3 regions of the Paeniglutamicibacter antarcticus genome follow, and region 2 is predicted to be linked to each of the others. Evidence: riboswitches for the same ligand, from Rfam matches in the RefSeq annotation. Region 2 holds a riboswitch; each other region holds the start of a gene.
What was found. Region 2 has a riboswitch for S-adenosylmethionine ahead of ABEA12_RS02885 (flavin reductase family protein). Riboswitches for the same ligand answer to the same signal wherever they lie in the genome.
Positions count from the first base shown of each region.

Region 1: linked by a shared signal. The riboswitch ahead of ABEA12_RS00395 (hypothetical protein) and the one ahead of ABEA12_RS02885 (flavin reductase family protein) in region 2 are both predicted to bind S-adenosylmethionine.
Region 3: linked by a shared signal. The riboswitch ahead of ABEA12_RS05565 (OsmC family protein) and the one ahead of ABEA12_RS02885 (flavin reductase family protein) in region 2 are both predicted to bind S-adenosylmethionine.

Region 1 is NZ_BAABLK010000002.1:79,940-87,572, reverse strand. Features, by position in the region: gene ABEA12_RS00410 (LOG family protein) at 1-258, opposite strand, end outside; gene ABEA12_RS00405 (DEAD/DEAH box helicase) at 360-3,689, shown strand; gene ABEA12_RS00400 (zinc-dependent alcohol dehydrogenase family protein) at 3,713-4,768, opposite strand; SAM riboswitch class IV at 4,935-5,065, shown strand; gene ABEA12_RS00395 (hypothetical protein) at 5,089-5,373, shown strand; partial or broken gene ABEA12_RS00390 (succinate--CoA ligase subunit alpha) at 5,469-5,633, opposite strand; gene ABEA12_RS00385 (PDR/VanB family oxidoreductase) at 5,834-6,841, opposite strand; gene ABEA12_RS00380 (aminotransferase class I/II-fold pyridoxal phosphate-dependent enzyme) at 6,838-7,633, opposite strand, start outside.
Region 2 is NZ_BAABLK010000009.1:67,774-75,406, reverse strand. Features, by position in the region: gene ABEA12_RS02910 (M18 family aminopeptidase) at 1-878, shown strand, start outside; gene rpsF (30S ribosomal protein S6) at 1,093-1,398, shown strand; gene ABEA12_RS02900 (single-stranded DNA-binding protein) at 1,447-2,028, shown strand; gene rpsR (30S ribosomal protein S18) at 2,091-2,330, shown strand; gene rplI (50S ribosomal protein L9) at 2,346-2,801, shown strand; SAM riboswitch class IV at 3,165-3,278, shown strand; gene ABEA12_RS02885 (flavin reductase family protein) at 3,348-3,857, shown strand; gene ABEA12_RS02880 (DUF1801 domain-containing protein) at 3,958-4,416, opposite strand; gene dnaB (replicative DNA helicase) at 4,898-6,271, shown strand; gene ABEA12_RS02870 (ribonuclease E inhibitor RraB) at 6,387-6,770, opposite strand; gene ABEA12_RS02865 (pirin family protein) at 6,818-7,633, opposite strand, start outside.
Region 3 is NZ_BAABLK010000022.1:114,550-122,182, reverse strand. Features, by position in the region: gene ABEA12_RS05585 (hypothetical protein) at 1-290, shown strand, start outside; gene ABEA12_RS05580 (DUF2238 domain-containing protein) at 296-910, shown strand; gene ABEA12_RS05575 (glycosyltransferase family 2 protein) at 907-1,647, shown strand; gene ABEA12_RS05570 (MarR family winged helix-turn-helix transcriptional regulator) at 1,729-2,232, shown strand; SAM riboswitch class IV at 2,428-2,546, shown strand; gene ABEA12_RS05565 (OsmC family protein) at 2,587-3,132, shown strand; gene ABEA12_RS18625 (APC family permease) at 3,905-4,360, shown strand; partial or broken gene ABEA12_RS18620 (amino acid permease) at 4,360-4,788, shown strand; gene ABEA12_RS05555 (MFS transporter) at 4,954-6,192, opposite strand; gene ABEA12_RS05550 (TetR/AcrR family transcriptional regulator) at 6,270-6,890, opposite strand; gene ABEA12_RS05545 (NADP-dependent oxidoreductase) at 7,097-7,633, shown strand, end outside.

The sequences.
Region 1 (7,633 bases), on a different contig from region 2:
GGCCCCTCCGGCGCGCAGCCGGCGTTCGATCTTCGTTTCGATCTCGCACCCCATGAACACCGAGCCTGCCGAGCGCAACTTGTCCAGCACCGCACTTCGCTCGCGCAGGTCGACCGATTGCACATGCCACCCGTGCATGGAGGCTGCCAACCGTTTGTCCGTCAATGCCAGTGCCGTGGCCGCGTGCTTGTCGAAATCCTTCAGCGAGGCAATTTCAACCACGCGCGGGAGGGGATGCAAGGCCGGAGTGCTGTTCATGACATCAAAGACTATCTACATTCGGGGCACCGAGATGTATTTGTGCACAGCACATCCCGTCTTGGTTCGTGCTGGCGGGCTGAACGTGAAACGATAGGAGGATGACCGATTCTGCTTTTCCCATGGTCGACGCGCGTGAAATTCTGCGTGTCGTTGGTGGTGTTTCCTTCACCCGAGGCAAGGCCTTGGCCACAGATGCCGCGCTGAGCGGATTCTTGTGGGATCCGGTTGCCCAGGCCCTGGCCGCTACGGTGTCCGAGGATGGCGAGCCCCCACGCGATGTCGCCATCACGCTGGCTACCAAGAAGACGGTGCGCGTCATTGACGCTGCCACCTGCCCCTGTGCCGACGCGCCCAAGTGCCGGCATGTCGCCGCCGTGCTCATTTACTCAAACTCCATGCACCTGCGCGCCAAGGACGTGGTGTACCGCACCACCGCCGCCGCTGTGCCGGCGTGGCAGCAATCATTGCAGGAGCTGCTCGCCCCTGCACCGGCAACCCCCAAGTCCTTGGGCGGGCCCAGTTCCAAGCACCCCGTACTGCAGATGGGTTTGCAATTCGACCTGCAGGACACCACACTCTCGGCACACCAGCAGTGGGCTCCCGGCTCAGGCGTGGGACAGCTCAAGGTCGCCTCCCGCCGTTGGCGCCTAGGGGTGCGCCCGGTAGTGCGTTCCGGGATTGACCGTTGGGCGCGCTCAAACCTGCGCTGGAACAACATCACCTTCAAGACCTACGGGTTGAACCTGGATATCGAGCAGCACCGCTGGTTCTGCCAGTTCGTTCCGCTGTACCGGGCCAAGGGCGAACTCTACTTCGGTGAAGATAACGACTGGTTGTATCTTGACGAGTACTCCTCCGCCCTGCTCTGGGAGCTGCTGCCCGAAGCCAAGGCGCTGGGAGTAGCCCTGGTGGGCATGCGCACCAACACCCGCATCATGTTAGCCTCCCCCGCCCATGTGACCCTGGGGGCACGGGCCACGGAGGACGGGCTGGCACTGGCCCCCTCGGTATCCCTGAACGGGCACAAGTTCATCCTCGATGCGAACATGGCTGCAGGTTCGATCGGTAACCACGGCGTCTACGCCGCCACCGAGGACCACCATGAGATCCTACTGGGTCAGGTTCCCGGCGGGCTGAGCCACACCGAGCTGTCGATGTTGCGCCACCCCGAGACCCTGAACGTTCCCGAGGGTGAAACCGAGGAGTTCTTCTCCCGCGTCTATCCGCGCCTTGCACGCAAGCTGCGAGTCACCAGCCCCGATGCCTCGATCGAGTTGCCGGCGGTGCTGCCGCCCAAGCTCGTAGCCAAGATCCGCTACGGCACCACCGAATCCATCGACGTGGACTGGACCTTCGACTACCAAGGCATGGTCGTTGACGCTGCGGACCGGGACATCGCGGTGGAATCCGCGCTGGAATCCACCGTGCTGGAAATCTTGAACCGGTACCCAGCCTTCGAGGCCACGGTGCTTGGGCCCAAGCACCTGAAGGGGCTCGAGGTCATCGACTTCGTCCGCCGGGTGCTACCGGAACTCACCGAAGTCGAGGGCCTGGTAATCAAGGAAACCGGGAACCGCCCCGAGTTCCACGAACTCACCGAGTCCCCCGAACTGGTGATCACCACCGTGGAATCGGACCGGCGCGACTGGTTCGACCTGGGCTTGCTGATCTCCATCGGCGGACGCCAGATCCCCTTCGCCGAGATCCTGCGAGCCCTGATCAACGGCGAGACCAAGCTGCTGATGCCCGATCGCAGCTACTTCTCCTTGCAGGACCCGCTATTCGACAAGCTGCGCTCCTTGGTCTCCGAGGCCAGTGGGTTGCGGGACATGAAGGACAAGGAAGCGGATATCTCGCTAACCCAGTACCAGTACGCGATGTGGGAGGAACTCGACGCCCTGGCTGCACACGTCGAGGGCCCCGATGCGTGGGTGAGTGCACTGAATTCGCTGGTGGACCTGAAGGCCACCGAAACCGAGCTTCCCGCGACGCTCAATGCGACCTTGCGCCCGTACCAGACCGAAGGTGTCGGCTGGCTTGCGACCCTGTGGCGCAACGGACTGGGTGGGGTGCTCGCCGATGACATGGGCCTGGGCAAGACCGTCCAGGCGTTGGCGTTGATCCTCCACGCCCATCAGGTGTGGGAGAACCCAGAGGCCCACGAGGACGTCTCGGGGACGGCCGCGCAGCGTGCACCGTTCCTGGTGATCGCACCGACCTCGGTTGTCTCGAACTGGAAGGACGAGGCGGCACGCTTCGCCCCGTCGTTGCGTGTAGCCACGATCACCGACACCGAGTCGCGGGCCGCGGCCTCGCTGGCGACCATAGCCGGCGAGAACGACATCGTCGTCACTTCCTACACCTTGCTGCGCCTGGATGACAACGCCTATGCCGACATCACCTGGGCCGGGCTGATCCTTGACGAAGCACAGTTTGTGAAGAATAAGGCGACCAAGGCCCACCACGTGGCCCGGGACATGCCGGCACGCTTCAAGTTGGCGATCACCGGCACACCCATGGAAAACAATCTCATGGAGCTTTGGTCGATCTTCGCCATCGTCGCACCCGGGCTTTTCCCCTCGGCGTTGCGCTTCGCGGAGAACTACCAACGCCCCATTGAACGCCAGGGACTGCCCGAGCCTTTGGCCCGCCTGCGCCGGAGGGTCCGACCCTTCATGCTGCGCCGCACCAAGGCCGCCGTGGTCACCGACCTGCCCCCGAAGCAGGAACAGGTCCTGCACGTGGAACTGGGCGAGGCACACCGCCGGGTCTACGACACGCACCTGCAGCGCGAACGCCAGAAGGTGCTGCGCCTGGTCACCGACATGGACAAGAACCGGTTCACGATTTTCCAATCACTGACCCTTTTGCGCATGCTGGCACTGGATGCGTCCCTGGTGGATCCCGACTACGCCGATGTCCCCAGCGCCAAGCTGGACGTGCTCTTCGAGCAACTCGAGGATGTCCTGGCCGAGGGCCACCGCGCGCTGATATTCTCCCAGTTCACGTCTTTCCTGAAGAAGGCAGCAGACCGGTTGGACGCCGCGGGAACCCCGTACGCCTACCTGGACGGCTCTACGCGCAAACGCGCGGAGGTTATCGATTCCTTCAAGTCCGGCGCCGCACCGGTGTTCCTGATCTCCCTGAAGGCCGGCGGCTTCGGGCTGAACCTCACCGAAGCCGACTATTGCTTCCTGCTCGATCCCTGGTGGAACCCGGCAGCCGAGTCCCAGGCAGTGGACCGGGCGCACCGCATCGGCCAGACCCGCAACGTCATGGTCTACCGGATGGTCGCCAAGGACACCATCGAGGAGAAGGTGGTGGCGCTGCAGGATTCCAAGCGCCAGCTCATCTCCTCGGTCATGGACGAGGGTGCCGGATTCGGCAAGGTGCTCAACGCCGACGACATCAGGGAGCTGCTGCGCTAGAGGCACAGCTGCTCCCCCGGCGCCTATGGCACAAGCATGACCTTGATGGAGCGGCGTTCGTCCATGGCCGCATACGCCTCGGGTGCCTGCTCAAGGCCCATGACGGAGTCGAAGACCAGGCCGGGGTTGATCGATCCGGCCAGCACGTCTTCGAGCAGCTCGGGCAGGTAGGCGCGGGTACTGGCCGCCCCGCCCGCCACCGAGATGTTCTTCGAGAACAGCACACCCATCGGCAGTCCATCTTGGCCGTGGGGTACCCCCACAAACCCCAGCGCGCCACCGGGGCGGGTGCAGGCCAGCGCCTGGTCCATCGCCTCGGCGGTTCCCACGCATTCAAGCACAGAATCGGCAAGGACTCCACCGAGCAGCCCGCGCACCTTCTCCGCGGCTTCGGCGCCGCGTTCGGCCACCACGTCGGTGGCCCCGAACCCGCGTGCCAGAGCGGCACGGTCTTCGTACCTGGCCATCGCGATGATGCGGCTGGCGCCCAGTCGCTTGGCGGCCAGCACCCCGCAGAGCCCCACGGCTCCGTCCCCGACCACCACCACCGTGCGGCCCGGTGCGACACGCGCTCCCAGTGCCGCGTGGTGCCCGGTGCCCATCACGTCGGAAAGCGCCAGCAAGGACTTTGACAGCTTTTCATCGGGATCACTGACCCCGGGTACCGGAACCAGCGTTCCCTCGGCGTTGGGAACGCGCACCGCCTCTCCCTGACCACCGTCAACGGGCAGCCCGTGCTCGTCGGTACCGCCCCAAGTGGCCCGGTGCTCGCAGGCCACCTGGACTCCGTTGCGGCACGGAGGGCAGGAACCGCAGCTGTTGGCCCAGGGTGCCACCACGAAGTCCCCCACCGCCAGGCTGGTGACCCTGGAACCGACGGCTTCGATGACGCCGATGAATTCATGGCCGATGCGCCGTGGCTCCGTCGTCTCGGTGACGCCGCGGTAAGGCCATAGGTCCGAACCGCAGACGCAGGCGGCGGTGACCCGCACCAACGCATCGGTGTCGGCAAGGAGCTGCGGGTATGGGCAGTCCTCGACGCGGATGTCCCGCGGTCCGTGGATCAAGGTGGCGCGCATTCTTCCTCCGCAAGGTCGGGTTGGTGTTTCCACGATCCAGCCTATGCCTGTTTCGTGTTCGTTCTGCAACGTATAACCACAATCAACCTCGCGTTGATGACCGTTTGTTGCCCGGGAAACCCTGTTGCTCGCAAATCGTGCCCGCGGCCAAGTACAGTTGGTAATGCTTCACGAATTCTGGCTGCCGCACGGCAAGGCTCCGACCGGCCAGATACCAACCCCATAGTTGCACGGTGGGTGGTTCGGATGACGAAGCGGCCCCTCGGTTGCATCCCGCGCGAAGGGCAAGGACAACGAACCCCAAGGACGTGTGCGCCATCATGTACAGCCCAACATTGGCCTCTTCACCGCAGACCAATCCATTGCCGCGCTTTGCCGGCGACTGGATCACCGCATGGATCGAGGTCCACGACGATACCGGCCTGCTGCATGTGGGCGCAGGGCCGCGCGAGTGGGTCTTAGAAGCGCTGGCGCCGCACAAGCTCTTCACGGCCATGGCCGGCCACGGGCCTCTCGAGGTCGAATTCAACCCCGAGCTGCTGGTGGTCCTTCTTCCCGGGGCCCACAAGCTGGTCGGGAGCTCATTCTTCCGCCTGCGCAGCTAGGAAGATCAGGCGCGGCAGGACTAAAAAGACCGGTGGCGGCCTCGTTTGCTAGGTGAGTAGCAAGGAGGCCGCCACCGAAAGGGCGATCCACACGCTTAGAGTGCGGCGTAGATTTCGCGCAGCAGCGTCGCGGTTTCCGACGGGGTCTTGCCGACCTTCACACCGGCAGCCTCGAGTGCTTCCTTCTTGGCCTGTGCCGTACCGGCCGAGCCCGAGACGACGGCGCCAGCATGGCTTATGGTCTCGGGCTCCGGGCCGGTGCTCAGGCCCGGAACCCGAGACCATTTCTGGTTGCCTTGGACTAGGCAACGAGAGTCTTTTAGGGAGTACCGTGGGTGGGCCACGTCGCTTGGCATCGCGAACCTGACCACATGCCCCGCCCTCAGACCCTGGCAATCGACCTCCAAAGCTCTTCGTGAATCCCGACGGGCTTTCGAAAACAGATAGGCTTCTGACCGGCCTAGATGTCCAGGATCATACGCAATCCCTTGCACCGGGAGACGCAGATCATCATAGTGTCCCCGGCGTCGCGTTCCTCCTCAGAGAGCAACGAGTCGCGGTGGTCAATCTCCCCCGAAACGACTTCCGTCTCGCAGGTCCCGCAGATCCCCTCCCGGCAGGAGTTTAAGGCCGGGATCCCGGCTTGCGCCAAAGCATCCAAAATACTGGTGCCCACCGGCACCTGGACCTCAACACCAGTCGTGGTTTCAACCGTAAATTCGTGGTCCCCGTCTGCCGGGAGCGTGGCCGCGGGGTCGGCCACGAACCGCTCAAAGTGGAACCGGGTTCTGTCGTCCCAGCCTGTAGTCAGGGACGTGATGAAGTCAAGTAGCGGCCCGGGACCGCATACGTACGTGTGGAAGTCGGCATCGGTGGATCCCAACAAATCCTTTAGCGGATACAAGCCAGCGGTGTCATCGGCATGCAAATGCACCTTGTCCCCGTAGCGTGCCAGCTCCGCTGTAAATGCCATCGAGTCCAGGCTTCGGCCCAGGTAGACCAGCCTCCAGGGAACCCCGGCCGCATCGGCCTGGGCGAGCATCGGCAGGATCGGAGTGATCCCGATGCCCCCGGCGATGAATAGGTACTCGTTGGCATGCCCGAGTGCGAAGTTGTTCCTCGGTTCGCGGACCTTGATTCTGGCCCCTGGCTGCAGGTCGTCATGCACGAATGCCGACCCTCCGCGGCCGCTCGGTTCTCGCAGCACCCCCAACCGCCAACGCCCGGTGCCCGGTTCGGAGCACAACGAATACTGGCGCAGCAGTCCGTTGGGCAGCAGCACGTCGATGTGCGAGCCGGGGGTCCACGCCGGCAACGGCGTCGCTGAGGGATGTTCCAGGTGCAGAGACACCACGCAATCGGATTCTCGGCGGATCTCGGCGATTTCCACCTCGAAAAAGCCGTCGCCTCCGATGGGTGGGCCCTCTCGTGGTTCCGGGACCAGTCCGGTGTCGATTGCGGTGGTCACGACGCACCTCCTGTGCTGTGGTTTTTTGGTGCGGACGGCGCCGCGATGGGGGATGCTGCTTGTCCTGACGGCAAAGTGGAAAGAGAATCCAACGCAGCCAAGACGGCCTCCGATGCCTCACGCACCGAGATCGTTACCCGCACACCAGCACCTTGGAAAGCGCGCACGGAGACCCCATGCGCAACGCACGCGGCTTCAAGTTCCAACGACCGAAATCCGGCGGGAATCCACACAAAGTTTCCACCGCTGGACGGAAACTCCAGCCCTCGCGCAACCAGCTCGGAAGCCAGATAATCTCGCTCGGCCACCACCTCAGCGACCGAGGCCTTTAGATAATCGATATCGGCCCAGGCCGCAACGGCACCGGCTTGGGCCAGCGAGCTGAGCCCGAACGGAGGCGCCACTGCCCTGATGTTCGCCGCAATGTCGGTGTGAGCGAGCAGGTAGCCTGCTCGGGCTCCGGCCAGGCCGTACGCCTTTGAAAAGGTCCTCAGAATCAGCAGGTTCGGATACTTGTCCAACAGCTCGGCGGAGTCGTTGCCCGAAAAGCTGTACTCCGTGTAAGCCTCGTCCAGCACCACCAGTACCTCACGTGGGGCATTGTCCAAGAACTCCGTGATCTCCCACATTTCCAGCACAGTACCAGTCGGGTTGTTGGGGTTACAGAGCAACACCACGCTTGTATCGGCGCCGATGGCGGCCCCAATGGCTTCCAAATCGTGGCGATGGCAAGCATCGAGCGCCACCGGGACCGAATTAGCTCCGGCCAAGGCGATCAGGATTGGGTATGCT
Region 2 (7,633 bases):
GCACGGTGGTGCTCGCCCGCACCGCCCCGATGCTGCGCTTCCCGCAACTTGCCATCCACCTTGACCGCGGGGTCAACGACGGGTTGAAGCTGGATACGCAGACGCACATGAACCCGGTCTGGGGCATCGGGGACCCCGCCGAGGCCGACGTGCTTGCCGTGCTGGCCGAATCCGCCGGCGTGGACGCGGCCCAGATCGGCGGCTATGACGTCGTGGTTGCCGACGCCCAGTCCGGTGAGGTCTTTGGCGGATCCAACGAGTTCTTCGCCTCCGGGCGGCTGGACAACCTCTCCTCGATGCATGCCTCGCTTGTTGCGCTGCTCGAACACGCGGAGACCCGGTCGGGGGACCACACCGCCGTGCTTGCCGCCTTTGACCACGAGGAAATCGGTTCCGCATCCCGCTCGGGCGCTTCGGGCCCGTTCCTCCAAGACGTGCTGATGCGCATCGGGCATGGCCTGGGCGCCGATGCCCAGGACCGCACCCGCGCCTACGCCGATTCGGTGTGTCTCTCGGCCGATGCCGGGCACTCGGTGCACCCCAACTACGCCGGGCGCCACGACCCGGCGAACCACCCGCTGCTGGGTGCCGGCCCGCTGCTGAAGATCAACGCCAACCAGCGCTATGCCACCGACGGTGTCGGGGCGGCGCTGTTCGCCCGGCTCTGCGCGCAGGCCAACGTGCCATACCAGGAGTTCGTCTCCAACAACCAGATGCCGTGCGGTTCCACGATCGGCCCGCTGACGGCGACCCGGTTGGGCATCCGCACCCTCGACGTGGGGATCCCGCTGCTTTCGATGCACTCGGCCCGCGAGCTGTGCGGTGTCGAGGATCCGTTGCGCTTGGCAAAGATCTCAGCCGCATTCTTCGCAGCATAGCGGTGGTTGACGCGTCGGGAAGCGGGAGGTTTCCCCGGCTTTGTGCGCCGTGATGCACCCCACCGGGGTTTGTCGGTCGGGATGCGGATTTTCCGCTAGAATAATTGAGGCTGTTTCCGTCGCGCCCGGCAATCGGGTTGCGGCTGCAGCAAATGCAAAGAACCTCCTGTTGCGGAAATACCGTGACCGTTTAGCCCAAAGGAGGTGGGTTCACATGCGTGCTTATGAATTAATGGTGCTGATCGACCCCGAGGTCGACGAGCGAACCGTCGAACCAATGATCGGTAAGTTCCTTGATGTTGTCCGTAACGATGGTGGAACCATCGAGAACGTTGACATCTGGGGCCGTCGCCGCCTGGCCTACGACATTCAGAAGAAGAATGAGGCCATTTACGCGGTAGTCAACTTCACCGCAACCCCCGCAACTTCCGCAGAGCTTGACCGCCAACTGGGCCTCAATGAGACCATCATGCGCACCAAGATCACCCGCCCGGAAGAAGCAAAGGTCGTCGCAGAGTAATTCTGCTTCTTCGATCTTCGTAGAACAACACCCTTGTAGGAGGCTCCAATGGCAGGCGAGACCGTCATTACGGTTATCGGTAATTTGACCGCTGACCCGGAACTACGTTTCACCCCGTCAGGGTCCGCAGTGGCGAACTTCACCATCGCATCGACCCCGCGAACCTTCGACCGCCAGACCAATGAGTGGAAGGACGGCGACACGCTGTTCCTTCGTGCATCGGTGTGGCGTGAGGCAGCCGAAAACGTCGCTGAGACGTTGACCAAGGGCATGCGTGTTGTTGCCCAGGGCCGCCTCAAGTCGCGTTCCTACGAAACCAAGGAAGGCGAAAAGCGTAACGTCACCGAGCTTGAGGTCGATGAAATCGGCCCGTCGCTGCGTTACGCCTCCGCAAAGGTCACCCGTGCCCAGCGCTCCGGTGGTGGCGGTGGTGGCTTTGGTGGTCAACAGCAGAACGCTGGGGCCAATGCCGGCGGCAACCAAGGCGGCGGCGGTGGATTCGGTGGCGGCAACGCCGGCGGAAACCCCGGTGGCGGCTGGAATGCACCGGCAAGCGACCCATGGGGTGCTCCTGCCGGAGGAAACAACGGCGGATGGGGCAACCCGGGTTCCGACGAACCACCCTTCTAAAAACATTTATTCACCATCCCGCAGAAAATTCTGCGGGCTCCACAAGATGAAGGAGCTCCACGATGGCTAAGGCTGAACTCCGTAAGCCCAAACCTAAGTCCAACCCCTTGAAGGCCGCTGACATTACTGTCATCGACTACAAGGACGTAGCACTGCTGCGCAAGTTCATTTCCGATCGCGGAAAGATCCGTGCCCGTCGCGTTACCGGTGTTTCCGTTCAGGAACAGCGCAAAATCGCCCAGGCCATCAAGAACGCGCGTGAAGTGGCCTTGCTGCCATACTCCGGCGCCGGCCGCGGCTAAGGAAGGTATACCAACATGGCAAAGCTCATTCTGACCCACGAAGTTACCGGCCTCGGTGCCGCAGGCGACATCGTCGAGGTGAAGGACGGTTACGCACGTAACTACCTTCTCCCGCGCGCCTTCGGCATTGTCTGGACCAAGGGCGGTGAGAAGCAGGTCGAGTCGATCAAGACCGCCCGTGCTGCTCGCGCCGTGGCGTCCCTGGACGATGCAAAGGCACTTGCCGCATCGATCTCGGCCAAGCCGGTCAAGCTGACCGTCAAGGCCGGCGCAACCGGTCGCCTCTTTGGCACCGTGAAGACCGAGGACATCGCCAAGGCTGTTGAAGCCGCTGGCCTGGGCTCGCTCGACAAGCGCAACATCGAAATCAACGATCACATCAAGTCAACGGGTAACTACTCGGCGACCGTGCGTCTGCACGCCGATGTATCGGCCAAGGTTTCGCTGCAGGTAGTTGCTGGCAAGAAGTAGTTTCTTGCACGTCGACCCTTGTGGTTGACGACGAAGCAGTGTGGGCCCCGCCAATGGCGGAGCCCACACTGCTTTAAGGCGCAGGGTTCCGCGGCCGGGGGAGCGCAGGGGGCCGGCGTTGGGCCTGCTGGCCCCTTGGGAGGCCGCGCCCGGGCGGTACAGGCACCGGGAGGCAGAACGGGTCCATGGAGCCGGACGAGCGGCCAGCAATCACACCACCAGTGGCCATGCCGGCGCGGGGCGAGGCCCGGGGGCGCAGAAGACCCCATGTGAGCGATGGATCTTTGATTTTTACGCTTCATGTCCAAGTGTGTCGAAACAAACTTTGACGCGAGCGCAACAATTCTCCTAACGTTGGTGATGAATCAAGAGTGTCAACTTATAGGCCCTGGCTTGTTGGCCGGCAACCCTCTCACGGTGGTGGGGTGCTCCAGGTGAAGATTCGGCCTTCGGGGACCCCGGGGGCAAGTACCGCACACCTCGCTTGGCTGCGCGTGATTTCACGCACCTTAGCGACGGTGGGCCGAAGCCGAAGGACTGAGAACCATGGCCCTCACCTCTGACCTCACACCCGATACCCTGCGCAACGTCTTTGCCCAGCACCCCTCAGGAATTGCAGCACTTTGCACCATTGTGGAGGGACAGCCGCAAGGGATCGTGGCTTCCTCCTTCACCGTCGGGGTCTCGATGGATCCGCCCCTGGTCATGTTCGCCGTCCAGAATACTTCGCGGACCTGGCCGTTGGTTCGCAGCGGAGGAAGAATTGGCGTCTCTGTCCTGAGCGAAAAGAACGAAGGGGTATGCCGCCAGATAGCCTCCAAATCGGGGGACCGCTTTGCCGGGCTCCGCTTGAATTCAACCGACGAGGGCGCCCTCTTCCTGCACGAGGCCACGCTGTGGCTGGATTGCTCGATCGAGCAGGAAATCCCGGCGGGCGACCACCACATCGTCCTCTTGCGCGTACACGGCCACCAGGGGCACGAGACAGTCAATCCTCCGCTGGTGTTCCACGGGTCGGCGTTCCGTCGACTGGAAGCCGAGCAACTGGTCTCCTAAGGGCATTCCTACACCAAGGCTTGCTTCTCCGAAGCCCGGGATGGAGAACGGGGGCCTCGGGGAGTGGGCTTTGGCGCGAGATCGACGTTGACGAGCGCCACTATGACGGGTCGTGGACCGTATCCATCATGTGCCGGTATCCTTCACGGGCGAGCTGGGCCAGGACCTCCAGGTCAATGTCCTCGAGCTTGTTGACATAGAGGCAGGAAGCTCCGCGTTTGTGCTTGCCCAGCGTCTGCAGAAGCTGCTCGGCGTTCGGGCCGATCGTGAGCCCGTAGAGGGCCAGGTTTGATGATCTTGGTGAGAACCCAATGGGGCATGCATCACCTTTGCGGCCAGAGTCGTACATGTAGTGATAACTACCGAAGCCAATGATGCTCGGCCCCCACATGGTTGCTGGCTGAGAGCTGGCTTCCTCCATCAGCTCCAACAGGACCTCCACATCGGCGCTCCGCCGCTGGTTTGGCACCGTCGCGATGAACTCCCGTGGATCAAGGTGCGTCGGCACGGTCCTGGTGGGGTTCATGCTGGCCAGTATGCCAGTGGCAGTGATGTGCATCAAGGTTCCTTATCCCCAGCTTTCTCGTAAACCTCGGCGTGTCTGTGGATAGCTTGTGGGTAACTATTGCGTTAGGCGCGGGTTAACCCCGGAATCATGGGCTTCTTGTGTGTATAACTAGCATTTACGCCCGTGGAGTATGCCGAAATTTACTTTGTATCCACAAGGTGCAGATTACGTAAAGCCTAGTCAGTCATCTTTTGATACAAGAATCTAAGTGAAATCCACAACGTTTTCCCCAGACTGTGCACACAACACGCCGTAAGGTTCACAGGTTATCCACATGGGCTGTGGATAACCGTGTTGGGTTTAGGGGAAAACCGGTCTATGGTGACAGTGTTCCCCACCTATTTCCACAGGTTCGCGGTGCCCTTGCGCACAAGTGAGTTTGGACCTAACGAATTGTCATTGCTCCCTGAGACACTGAATAGGTAATGAAGCGGAAAACTTGGGAACCCGCGAAGCTCGAAGGGAAAAGCCCGTGTCGCTAGCCAATGTCGAAACCAGCTCGGACTCACGTGAGTCGGACTATGGACGTACTCCACCGCAAGACCTTGTAGCCGAGCAAAGCGTGCTGGGCGGCATGATGCTCTCCAAGGACGCGATTGCGGACTGTGTCGAGGTTCTGCGCGGTCTCGACTTTTATCGCCCGGCGCACGAGGCCATCTACGAGGCCATCATCGACCTTTACGGCCGCGGTGAGCCTGCTGATGCCGTTACGGTCTCCGACCTGCTTACCAAGCGCGGCGAGATCACCCGGATTGGCGGCCCCGCCTACCTCCACACGCTCATTCAGTCGGTGCCCACCGCAGCGAATGCCGGCTTCTATGCAGAGATCGTGCGCGAACGTGCCGTGCTGCGCCGCCTGGTCGAAGCAGGCACCAAAATCGTGCAGCTCGGGTACTCGCATGACGGGGAAGTCGACGCGATCGTCAACGAGGCCCAGGCCGAGATCTACAAGGTGTCCGAGCGCCGTACCGCCGAGGACTACGTCCCGCTGCGTGACATCATCGAAGGCACCGTCGATGAAATCGAGTCGGCCGGGCACCGTGGCGAGGGCGTCACCGGTGTTCCCACCGGAATCTTCGAACTCGACGAACTGACCCAAGGTCTCCACGGCGGCCAGATGATCGTCATCGCTGCCAGGCCAGCTGTTGGAAAATCAACGTTCGCACTGGATTTTGCTAGGTCAGCATCCATTAAGAACAATATGACGGCCGTTTTCTTCTCCCTGGAGATGGGTCGCAACGAGATCGCCATGCGCCTGCTTTCGGCCGAGGCAAGCATCGCCTTGCAGGATTTGCGCAAGGGCACCATCCAGGATGAGCAGTGGTCCAAGATCGCCACGACCATGGGCCGGCTCAACGACGCTCCGCTGTTCATCGACGACTCCCCGAACATGTCGCTGATGGAAATACGCGCCAAGTGCCGCCGGCTCAAGCAGAAGCACGACCTGAAACTGGTGGTCCTGGATTACCTGCAGCTGATGAGCTCTGGCAAGAAGGTCGAATCCCGCCAGCAGGAAGTCTCCGAGTTCTCGCGTGCCTTGAAGCTGTTGGCCAAGGAACTCGACGTGCCGGTCATTGCCCTGTCCCAGCTCAACCGTGGTTCCGAGCAACGCACGGACAAGAAGCCGATGATCTCGGACCTTCGCGAATCGGGATCCATCGAGCAGGATGCCGACATGGTGATCCTGTTGCACCGTGAAGACATCTACGACAAGGAATCGGCGCGTGCCGGCGAAGCAGACGTGATCGTGGCCAAGCACCGTAACGGCCCGACCAAGACCATCGTTGTGGCCTTCCAGGGCCACTACTCGCGGTTCAACAACATGGCCCAGGACGGCATGGGCTAAACCGCTCCGTAGCCATTGCCCCGGCGCCGATCACGGAGCCGGGCAGGCCGCGGTCCACGGCGGGGGCGCTGGATACGGGTCAGCCGATGGTGTTGCTCCCAAGTGGGGCTGCTACTCAGGGGGTCCCGAAAAGCCGCCCGAAGAAGCCCTGAGGTTCGCTCCCCTCGGCGGTGATTAAGCGGGCGCCGAACCCGTCGTAGCTGCCGCCGTGCTTGTCGGTGATGGCGTACACGCCGCGCAGGGCCTGCTCGGCGCTTTCCACGTCCAGGGTTTGCTCACGGTAGGCCCGCAGCAGGTATCTTGAGTTGGCGTCCTGGCCCTCGGTCCGATCGACTTGCCAGCCCGAACGCTCAAGATGCCCGGCGGCCTCCGTGACTTCGCGTAGCGAGCGGAAGGACATGAAATGTTCCATCTCGCGCTTGGTAACGAGCTGGTCGCCCAGCGCCGCGCGTTCGGCCAGTTCCTTGCGCAGCGTGGCTAGTTCCTCGTTCAACGACATCTTCGCCCGGCTCCTTCCCTTGTCTTCGTGCAATGCGTGCGTGAGCATCAGTTGCGTGGCCGGAGCCTTACCGTGGGCAAGACCGGGGCGGGCAACGGCGCCGGCCCGTCTGCAGGGAAGTCCCCGAAACGCTTGGTGTCCGGGCCCGCAGGCTCCGCACCTGTCTCCGCTTGCCACTGCCTTCGGTACCTAACGATTTCCTCGTGGGTGCGGCCCACGAAGTTCCACCACATCAGGATCTGCTCATTGAGCGGTTCACCGCCAATCAGCAGTGCGCGCACCGGATGGGAGCCTGCGGTAAGGCTGACTTCCTGGCTCCCGGGTGGCAGGTAGGCCAATTGGCCGGCGCGCAGTTCGTCTATGCCGATCCTCAACGTGCCGGTATCCAGCAACACCCCGTGTTCGTGTTGCTGCTTCACCGCGAGCCGGAGGGTGGCGCCGGGCTGAAGCAGGATCTCGGCACCCACCAGCTCGGTATACGTCGAAACCGGCGAGGCCGAATGCTGGTCCGTGCCGCCGGGGTTGAGCACGCCCAGCCCGCCGAGAAAGACGCTGAGGCTGAATCCGTCCCCGGACAGGGGCTCGGGCCGATAGTGCTCGAAGGCGGGTGTCACGTGGCGCGCGGAGTCGGGCAGGGCAACCCACAGCTGGGCCCCGTGCAGCATAATGGTTTCGGGGGTGGAATATTCGGAGTGGCTGATGCCGCGGCCCGCGGTCATCAGGTTCAGCTCGCCGGGGCGGATGATTCCGTGGAAGCCGGCTGAATCACGGTGCTCGATTTCTCCGGTGAACAACCACGAGACGGTCTGCAGCCCGGTGTGCGGGTGGCGAGGGACCCTCATCCCGCCGGTATCACCGACGGG
Region 3 (7,633 bases), on a different contig from region 2:
TGGCATTGGGAGAAGCTGTGGAGCTTCTCCGGGACGCCGGCCACGGCGACATTGCCTCCGAACTTGACGCTTCGATGGTAGGCCGAAACGTCCTGGACGGCAGATGGACCTTCCAGATCGTCGAGGAATACGACGATGGCTACTATGCCGAGCTCAAGGAGCGGGAACGCGGGATCAGGCAGGAACTTGCCGAGGGAAAACGCCACCTCTTCGAAGCCCGCATGAAGGAAGAGCGACGCACACGCGGACGGGCGCAGCACGAATCCGTGCCCCCAAGGGAACAAGCTTGATTTCCATGCCATCTTCCCCGACCCATCAACCGGCCACACGCCTGAAGGCTACATACGCCCGGGCCTACGAGTCGACTTTTGTTCCGCACGCCACCGACGCGCTGCGCCTGCTCGCGCTGCTTGCCGTTCCTGCCGCCTGGATCGGCTTCGGCCCGCTTCCGGCACTGACCATGCTCCTGGTATCCGGCGGCACCTGGATCATGCGCGTCTACTCGGTCACGCGCCTGCAGGACGTTGCGGGCCAAATCACTTTGTTGCTCGCGGGAACCTTCAGCACCCTGAGCACCTACAAGCAGGTCCAATGGCTCGACAACGTGGTCCACTTCGCCGTGCTGATGGTGCTGACCATGATCCTTCACGACCTTCTGGTCCAACACCGGATGCTCCCGGTGCCCGGCTCTCCGCGCATGGCCTTCGGCTCACTGCTGAGCGTCACCGGGCTGGGCGCCTTGATGGCGGTGCTCTGGGAGATCGGGGAATGGATCGGGCACGAATTCATCAATGAGGAGGTTGGGGTCGGATATTTCGACACCATCATCGACCTGCTCTGCGGCGTCGCGGGAGCCGTGGCCGGGGCACTGTGGCTCGGGCGTTCCTCGCGACGTCGGGCGGTGGCATGACAAGCATCACCGTGGTGGTCCCGGTGCTCAACGATGCCGGGCACTTGGCGGTCCTCCTCGATTTGTTGTCCCGGCAGAGCCGGGTCCCGGACGAAATCATCATCGTGGACAATGGCTGCACCGATTCCAGCGCGGAGTTGGCCAGGGCCGCCGGAGCCCGAGTCATTTACGAGCCGGTACCCGGGATCCCGGCGGCGGCGGCCGCTGGATACGATGCCGCGGGCTCCGAGATCATCGTGCGTTGCGATGCTGACACACGTCCCGCTCCCGACTGGCTCCAATACATCGAGGAGCATTTCATCTCCTCCGGACGGGTGGATGCGTTGACCGGCCCGGGCAGGTTCTACGACCAACCGCGCGGCCTGGGCTACGTGGCGTCGGTCTTCTACGCCGGAGCGTATTTCTTGGCACTGGGCGGCGCAGTGGCCCGCATTCCCCTGTGGGGGTCGAACATGGCGTTTCGCCGCGAGCTATGGCCCAACGTGCGCGCACAACTGGACCTTGGCGTCGATGGCATCCACGACGATCTGGACTTCAGCTGCAAGCTCGAAGACGGAACAGCGGTCCTTTTTGACAGGCGGTTGCGCGTGGGGGCCGCCGGACGGGTTTTCTCCGGTCGTGGGACGTTGCGCGGGTCCATCCGCATGGCCCTGCGAACACTGGTCCACAACGGTTCCGGACCGGGGGTTTGGAACCGCTGGCGACGTCGATTGGTTCCACCGCGCCAGCAGCGCTAACCGGGCTGATTTGTGTAACATGATCTCCCTGCTTGATGCCGCGGAGCGAAAATCCGTTCCATCGAGACTAAAATGGTGGCCATGACCTCCCCATACTCCGACCCCATGCCGGCGCCGGAAATAACTTCCGTCGGATCACAACTTGAATCTCTGGTCTTGGAAGTGGAACACGAGTTCTCCCGGATAGCAGTCACGGCCCGACGGGGAATCCGCAAGAAAGCCACCTCCATCCACCCGGACCTTCAGCCACTGGGATACAACGTGCTTTCGATTTTGGTCCGCGAACACGCCCAGCAGCAAATAACCTTGGCAGAGGAACTGCAAGTGGACAAGGCCACCATGAGCCGGACGATCAAGTGGCTCGAGGCCCATGACCTGGTCACCCGGGTCCCGGACCCGCAGGACGGCCGGGCAATGCTGGTCAGCGTCACCAATCTGGCCAGGACCGGATTCCTCGATTCGAGTGCCGCCTCCCGCCAACGCTTGCGCAACCGCCTGGCATCCTGGGACGCCGGTGAAATCAGGCATTTCGCCGACCTGCTCTCGAAGCTGAACGACAGCGATTCCCAGCACCGCTCCGGCTGAGGGCAGCGGACCCTACCGCACGGCGTCTTGCGGTTTCTTCGCCACGAGATCGGAGATCCACCCGGAAAATCGTCAATACAGGGCCAAACGCCACCGTCATCCGGCCAACATTCGATATGATCCCGAGCTGTCATGACGAACCATTAAGGGCCCCTTTTGCTCCCGTGCCACGGATTCGGGAAGACTCAATAGCAGAATCACGAGCTCCAACCATTCACGGCCCTGGCCGGTTGGACCGCAACCCCCTTCGTCATAGCGGGGTGCGCCAGGTGAGGATTCGACGCCGCCTGCCTGGTTCGGCGTAAGTATGGCGTTGTGCTTGGTGCGCGCCAGCCACGAAAGGATCAACTTCCCATGTCAGAAATCCTGCTTGAAAACACCCTTGAAACGGTTCGCTCCCAAAAGCTCATTGCCGCCGGCACCGCCTGGGGCGATCGCATTGCCGCCAACACCGCAAGCGCGTCGCTGACCTTCACCACAAGCGGCGTTTCCACCGGATCGGTATCCAGTCAGATCACCGCCGGGAAGCACAGCTTCACCGTTGACGAGCCGGCGGCATTGGCCGGAGACGACGTGGCAGCCAGCCCCGTCGAGTTCGCCCTCGGCGCGCTCATTTCCTGCCAGGTTGTTGTCTATCGCCTGTACGCCCAACAGCTGGGCCTGAAGATCGATTCCCTGGAAGTCAACGCGGATGCCGACCTGGACGTGCGCGGGCTCTTCGGCATCGAGGCAACCGTTCGTCCTGGTTTCGGCGATGTGCGCCTGAAAGTGAAGATCGACGGACCGGAAACCCGCGAACGCTACGAGGAACTCCAAGCAGCCGTGGACACGCACTGCCCTGTGCTCGATATCTTCACCAACCCCACGCCGGTGAGCGTCGAGTTGGTCACCTCGAACTAGCACCACCAGGAACACGGCCGCGGGCCGGTGCCGATCATGCCGATCGGCACCGGCCCGCGGCTTCTTGCGTTGTTCCACCGGGGTTCTTGGCAGTCGCCACAGAAACCCCCGCTGTTCGCCCAAGCAGGATTCCAGCGGATATATCCCCCGGAAACATCCAGGGCAATCCCCGATTCAAGTTTCGCGGCACTACCACGACACAATGGATCGGTTCTGTTTTCTGCTCAGCAGCGTCGTTTGTGCTTCACACCGGTCGCCGGACTGGGTGCGGACCCGAACCCGGGTACTCAAGCAGTTCCCCGGCTCAGCGGCTGCGGCAAGGCCCAGGTCCGGGTCCCGATAGACCATCAGCCAGGGAAGCCGCCAGTGCAGCAGAAAAGCAGTGCATCATCCCCGGCATTTTCGCCACGTGCTTCGAATTCCGTAGCGGGTGTGGCCTGATAACGGGCAGCGGCACTTCGACGAGGATTGACCCGGCCGCGCCATCCGCGGGGTAAGAAGCGGATCCGTCCGCAGGCGGAAACGACGTCCACCAGGCCCAGGACGCGCTCAAGCGCGGGCTCGGCAGCCGACACCTGCAGATGACCACCATCGGCACCGGGCTGTTCGTCGCCTCCGGCGGCGCATTGGCCATCTACGTGATGGTTGGCCTGATGGTGTTCTTGCTGATGTAGTCCTTGGGCGAGATAGCCGCCAAGATTCCCGTCGCCGCGAAGCTGGTCGCAGCCGGGATCCTCATGGACTTCTGGTTCCCGGCTGGGTCTGGGCGGGAGTGTTTCTTGTCGTACTGACCGGGCTCAACGCGCTCTCGGCCAAGGCCGTTGGCGAATCCTGGTTCTGGCTTTCGCTGTTCAAGGTTCCCGCGGTGGTGTTGTTCCTGATCGCCGGGGTGCTGATGATCCTCGGGATCTTGGTCGAGCACCTGCCCGGGTTCAGCAACCGGCAAAACCGTGAGGATCTCTTACACGGCGGGTTCTCCTTCCACGGCACCGAACTAGTCTGCGTTACCGCCGGCGAGGCAAAGAATCCCAAGCGCGAGATACCGCGGGCAATCCGCACGTTTTTCTGGCGCAGCATGATTTTCTGCATCGGTTCCATCGTCGTCATCGGTTGCCTGGTTCCCTTCACCGATCGCAGTTCTCTTGGCTTCGGGCCTCGGCCGACGTCGCCGCTTGCCCGTTCACACTGGTTTTTGAGCGTGCAGGCATCGCATTCGCCGCGGCATTGATGAACGCCGTCATCCTCACCGCGATCCAGTCGGCGGGAAAGTCCTGGCTATATGCCTACACCCGGATGCTTTACGCCATGGGCCACGTCGGCAAGGCACCCAAGGTTTTGACCGCACCAGCGCACGCGGCGTCCCCACCTTCGCACTGCTGGCCACCTCCGTTGTGGGGCTCTTTGGATTCCTGTCGGCCATCGTCGGGCAGGGCGCCGCATACACCTGGCTGTTGAATGTCTTCGGGGCTCAGCGGTTTTATCCTCTGGGCGGGAACAGCCATCTCGCACTACAGGTTCAGGCGCGGTTTCTTGGCCCAGGGCAACAAGACAAGCGACCTGCCCTACCGGGCGACGCTCTTGCCCATCGGGCCATTGCGCGGCTTCGCCGTGCTGATCCTGGTGATCTCCGGACAAAACTTCGCGGCGGTCGTGGCCGGAGGGTCCTTGGCGGTGCTCTCCCCCTACAGCGGCATCCCGATCTTCCTGGGCTGTGGCTCATCCACCGGCACGTCATCAAGTCCAGGGTCTTGCCGTTGCTTGAGATGGACTTCGAGGCGCCTCCGCCAACCAATAGGCCCGCCGGGACCGAGAACTTCGGGACTACTGCACGCGCTCCGGAATAGTCTTGCGGTAGGAAGCGGCAACAACGCCCAAAACCAGTTGCACTCCCGCGATACAGATCAGCAGGATCAACGGGAGCGTCCAGGACCCTGTGGCCGCAAAGAGCAACCCCATGCCGAAGGGACCGCTGGTCGCCAACAAATAGCCGACGGACTGGGCCAGGGTGCTCATCGCCGTGGCTTCTTCCGCCGTGTCGCCGCTGTGGGAAATCACCAGCAGCACCAGCGGGAAGACAGCGAATCCGACGCCCATGGACACCGCGCACAGCCAAGCCAGCGACAGCGGCAACACCAGCAGGCCCGCGATCCCCAACGCCACCCCAACCGAACACATGATGATGGCCCCGCGCAGCATGTTGTGCTTGTTCACCAGCCACAGCGCGAAGATCGTTGCCGGAATCGAGGTCAGCTGCAACACGCCCAGGATGACCCCGGCCTGCGCCGGGGACATTGAGCGGAAAATCAAGACGCTGGGAAGCCAGCTCATCAGCGAGTACGCCATCAACGCCTGGACGCTGAACAGCCCGGTGATCACCAGTCCGCGCTTGGTGCGCAGCAGCGAGAGCGGACTGGTTCCGGCAGGCTTGGGCGCGGTGCCCTTCTCGACGCGGGTCATGAACACAAAGGGGATGAAGGCCAGGACCGCAGCAAAGGCCAAGAGACTCCAGGTGGCCAACCCGATGGTCGGGGACCCCGACGCCAGTGCCAGCGGCACGCTCAACGCCGAAGCCGCCGTGGCACCGATGGACATGGTGATCGTGTAGACCCCGGTCATCATGGAAGTCTTGTGCGCGAAATGCTGGCGGATGAAGGAGGGCATTGCCACGTTGCACAGCGCAATCCCGCACATCGCAACCACTGTTCCGGCCAGCAATGCCCAGGTGGTGGGCAAGGCGCGGAAGCCAAGTCCTGCAGTGAGCACGCACAAGGCCAGCAGCAGCGTCCCGGTGAGTCCCAGCCGACGGGCCAGCCATGCCGTCGCTGCACCGGCAGCGGCAAAAACCAATGTCGGGATCGATGGAAGTAGCGCGGCAACGAACGGACCGTAGCCCAGGTAGAGCTGCAGGTCATGGAAGAGCGCCGAGGCGCTGGTGATCCCGGCACGCAGGTTGAATCCCACAAGAACCACGGCGGTGAGCGAAATCAGCATGAATCCGCGTGAAACGGGACGTGCGCTTGCGGGGGTCACCGCGGGGTTGGGTTCTGGTGCGTTGGGCATCCTTATAGGTTACGACTCCCGGTGGCCGGGAGCCGGCAAGTTCGTCACATGGAGGGATTTTTCACAGCGGTCCGGCTTCACAACGGGCGTTTGGCCCGCTGCGGCTGGATCGATCCGTCCCAGTCACGAACCTGTGCGCGAGCCGCTCCAAGGGTCGCCACGGCTTCCTCGAGGTTGATGCGTGCCAGCAGCAGCGCCGACATGATCAGCCCTGCAACGATCCTTGACCGGGCAGCGACCCTGGAATCCGTTTGGCCGGGGTCCGTGGTTTTCAGCGCAAGTCCCACGCAGTGGCGTAGTTCAAGCTGGTATCCGCTGATCAGTAGCTGAAGCGTTGCATCGGTACCTGCGATCCCGGCCGCGGTGTTCAGCAGCAGGCAACCCCGGCCGCCCGCCGTCTCTGCGGCATCCTTCAAGGATTCAGCCAACGAGGCCAGGTACCCGTCAATGCCGCCACCTAGGGCTTCCTGGTGCGTGAGCAGTTCGAGCCTTGGACGCAGGACCGTGTCCATGTAGTCGTTGATGACGGCGTCGAAGAGGCCTCGCTTGGATTCGAAACCGTGGTAGATGCTCGATCGGCCCAGTCCGGTGGCAACCTCGAGGTCTGAAATCGTGGTTGATTCGAATCCCTTGTCCCAAAAGACCGCACGGGCATCGCAAAGCGCCTTGGCCGTATCGAATTCCTGCGTCCTGGCCATGAAGCGGGCACTCCTTGATTTGTGTAATGGTCGTTCCAGTATATATTGGAACGACCATTACACAATTGCGGGACAGCCACGGCGGATGCCTCCCGGAGACGACCTACACCTTCGCAACCGATGCGGCCGTTGTGCGTTGCGCTTCCAATCCGGCTGCACCGCGGCGTTGTGATTCACAGACCTCCAATGCAAGGGACACGTTTTCCATGACAATCCAGTCCAGCACCCAGATCCACTTGGCCCATCGTCCTACCGGATGGCCAGCCCCCGAGGACTTCGGCACAACCACGGTTGAGCTTCCGGACCTGGCTGAAGGCGAGGTCCGGGTGGCCAACGAGTTCATCTCCGTTGATCCATACATGCGTGGACGCATGAACGACGCCAAGTCCTACGCCACGCCCTACGCGCTCGATGAGGTCATGACCGGCGGCGCGGTGGGCCGTGTTCTCGAGTCCCGCGCCGAGGGCCTCCCTGTTGGCGCCCCCGTGCTGCACCAACAGGGCTGGCGGGATATTGCCCAGGGCCCGGCCACCGGCTTCCGCTTGGTCCAGGTTGTTCCGGGCCTGCCGCTGTCGGCATACCTGGGCACGCTGGGCCTGACCGGCTTGACCGCCTACGTCGGCCTGCTGCGCATCGCCGGGCTCAAGGAAGGGGACACGGTCTTCGTTTCCGGTGCGGCCGGTGCCGTCGGAAGCGCCGTGGGCCAGATCGCCCGCCTCAAAGGCGCATCGAAGGTCATAGGA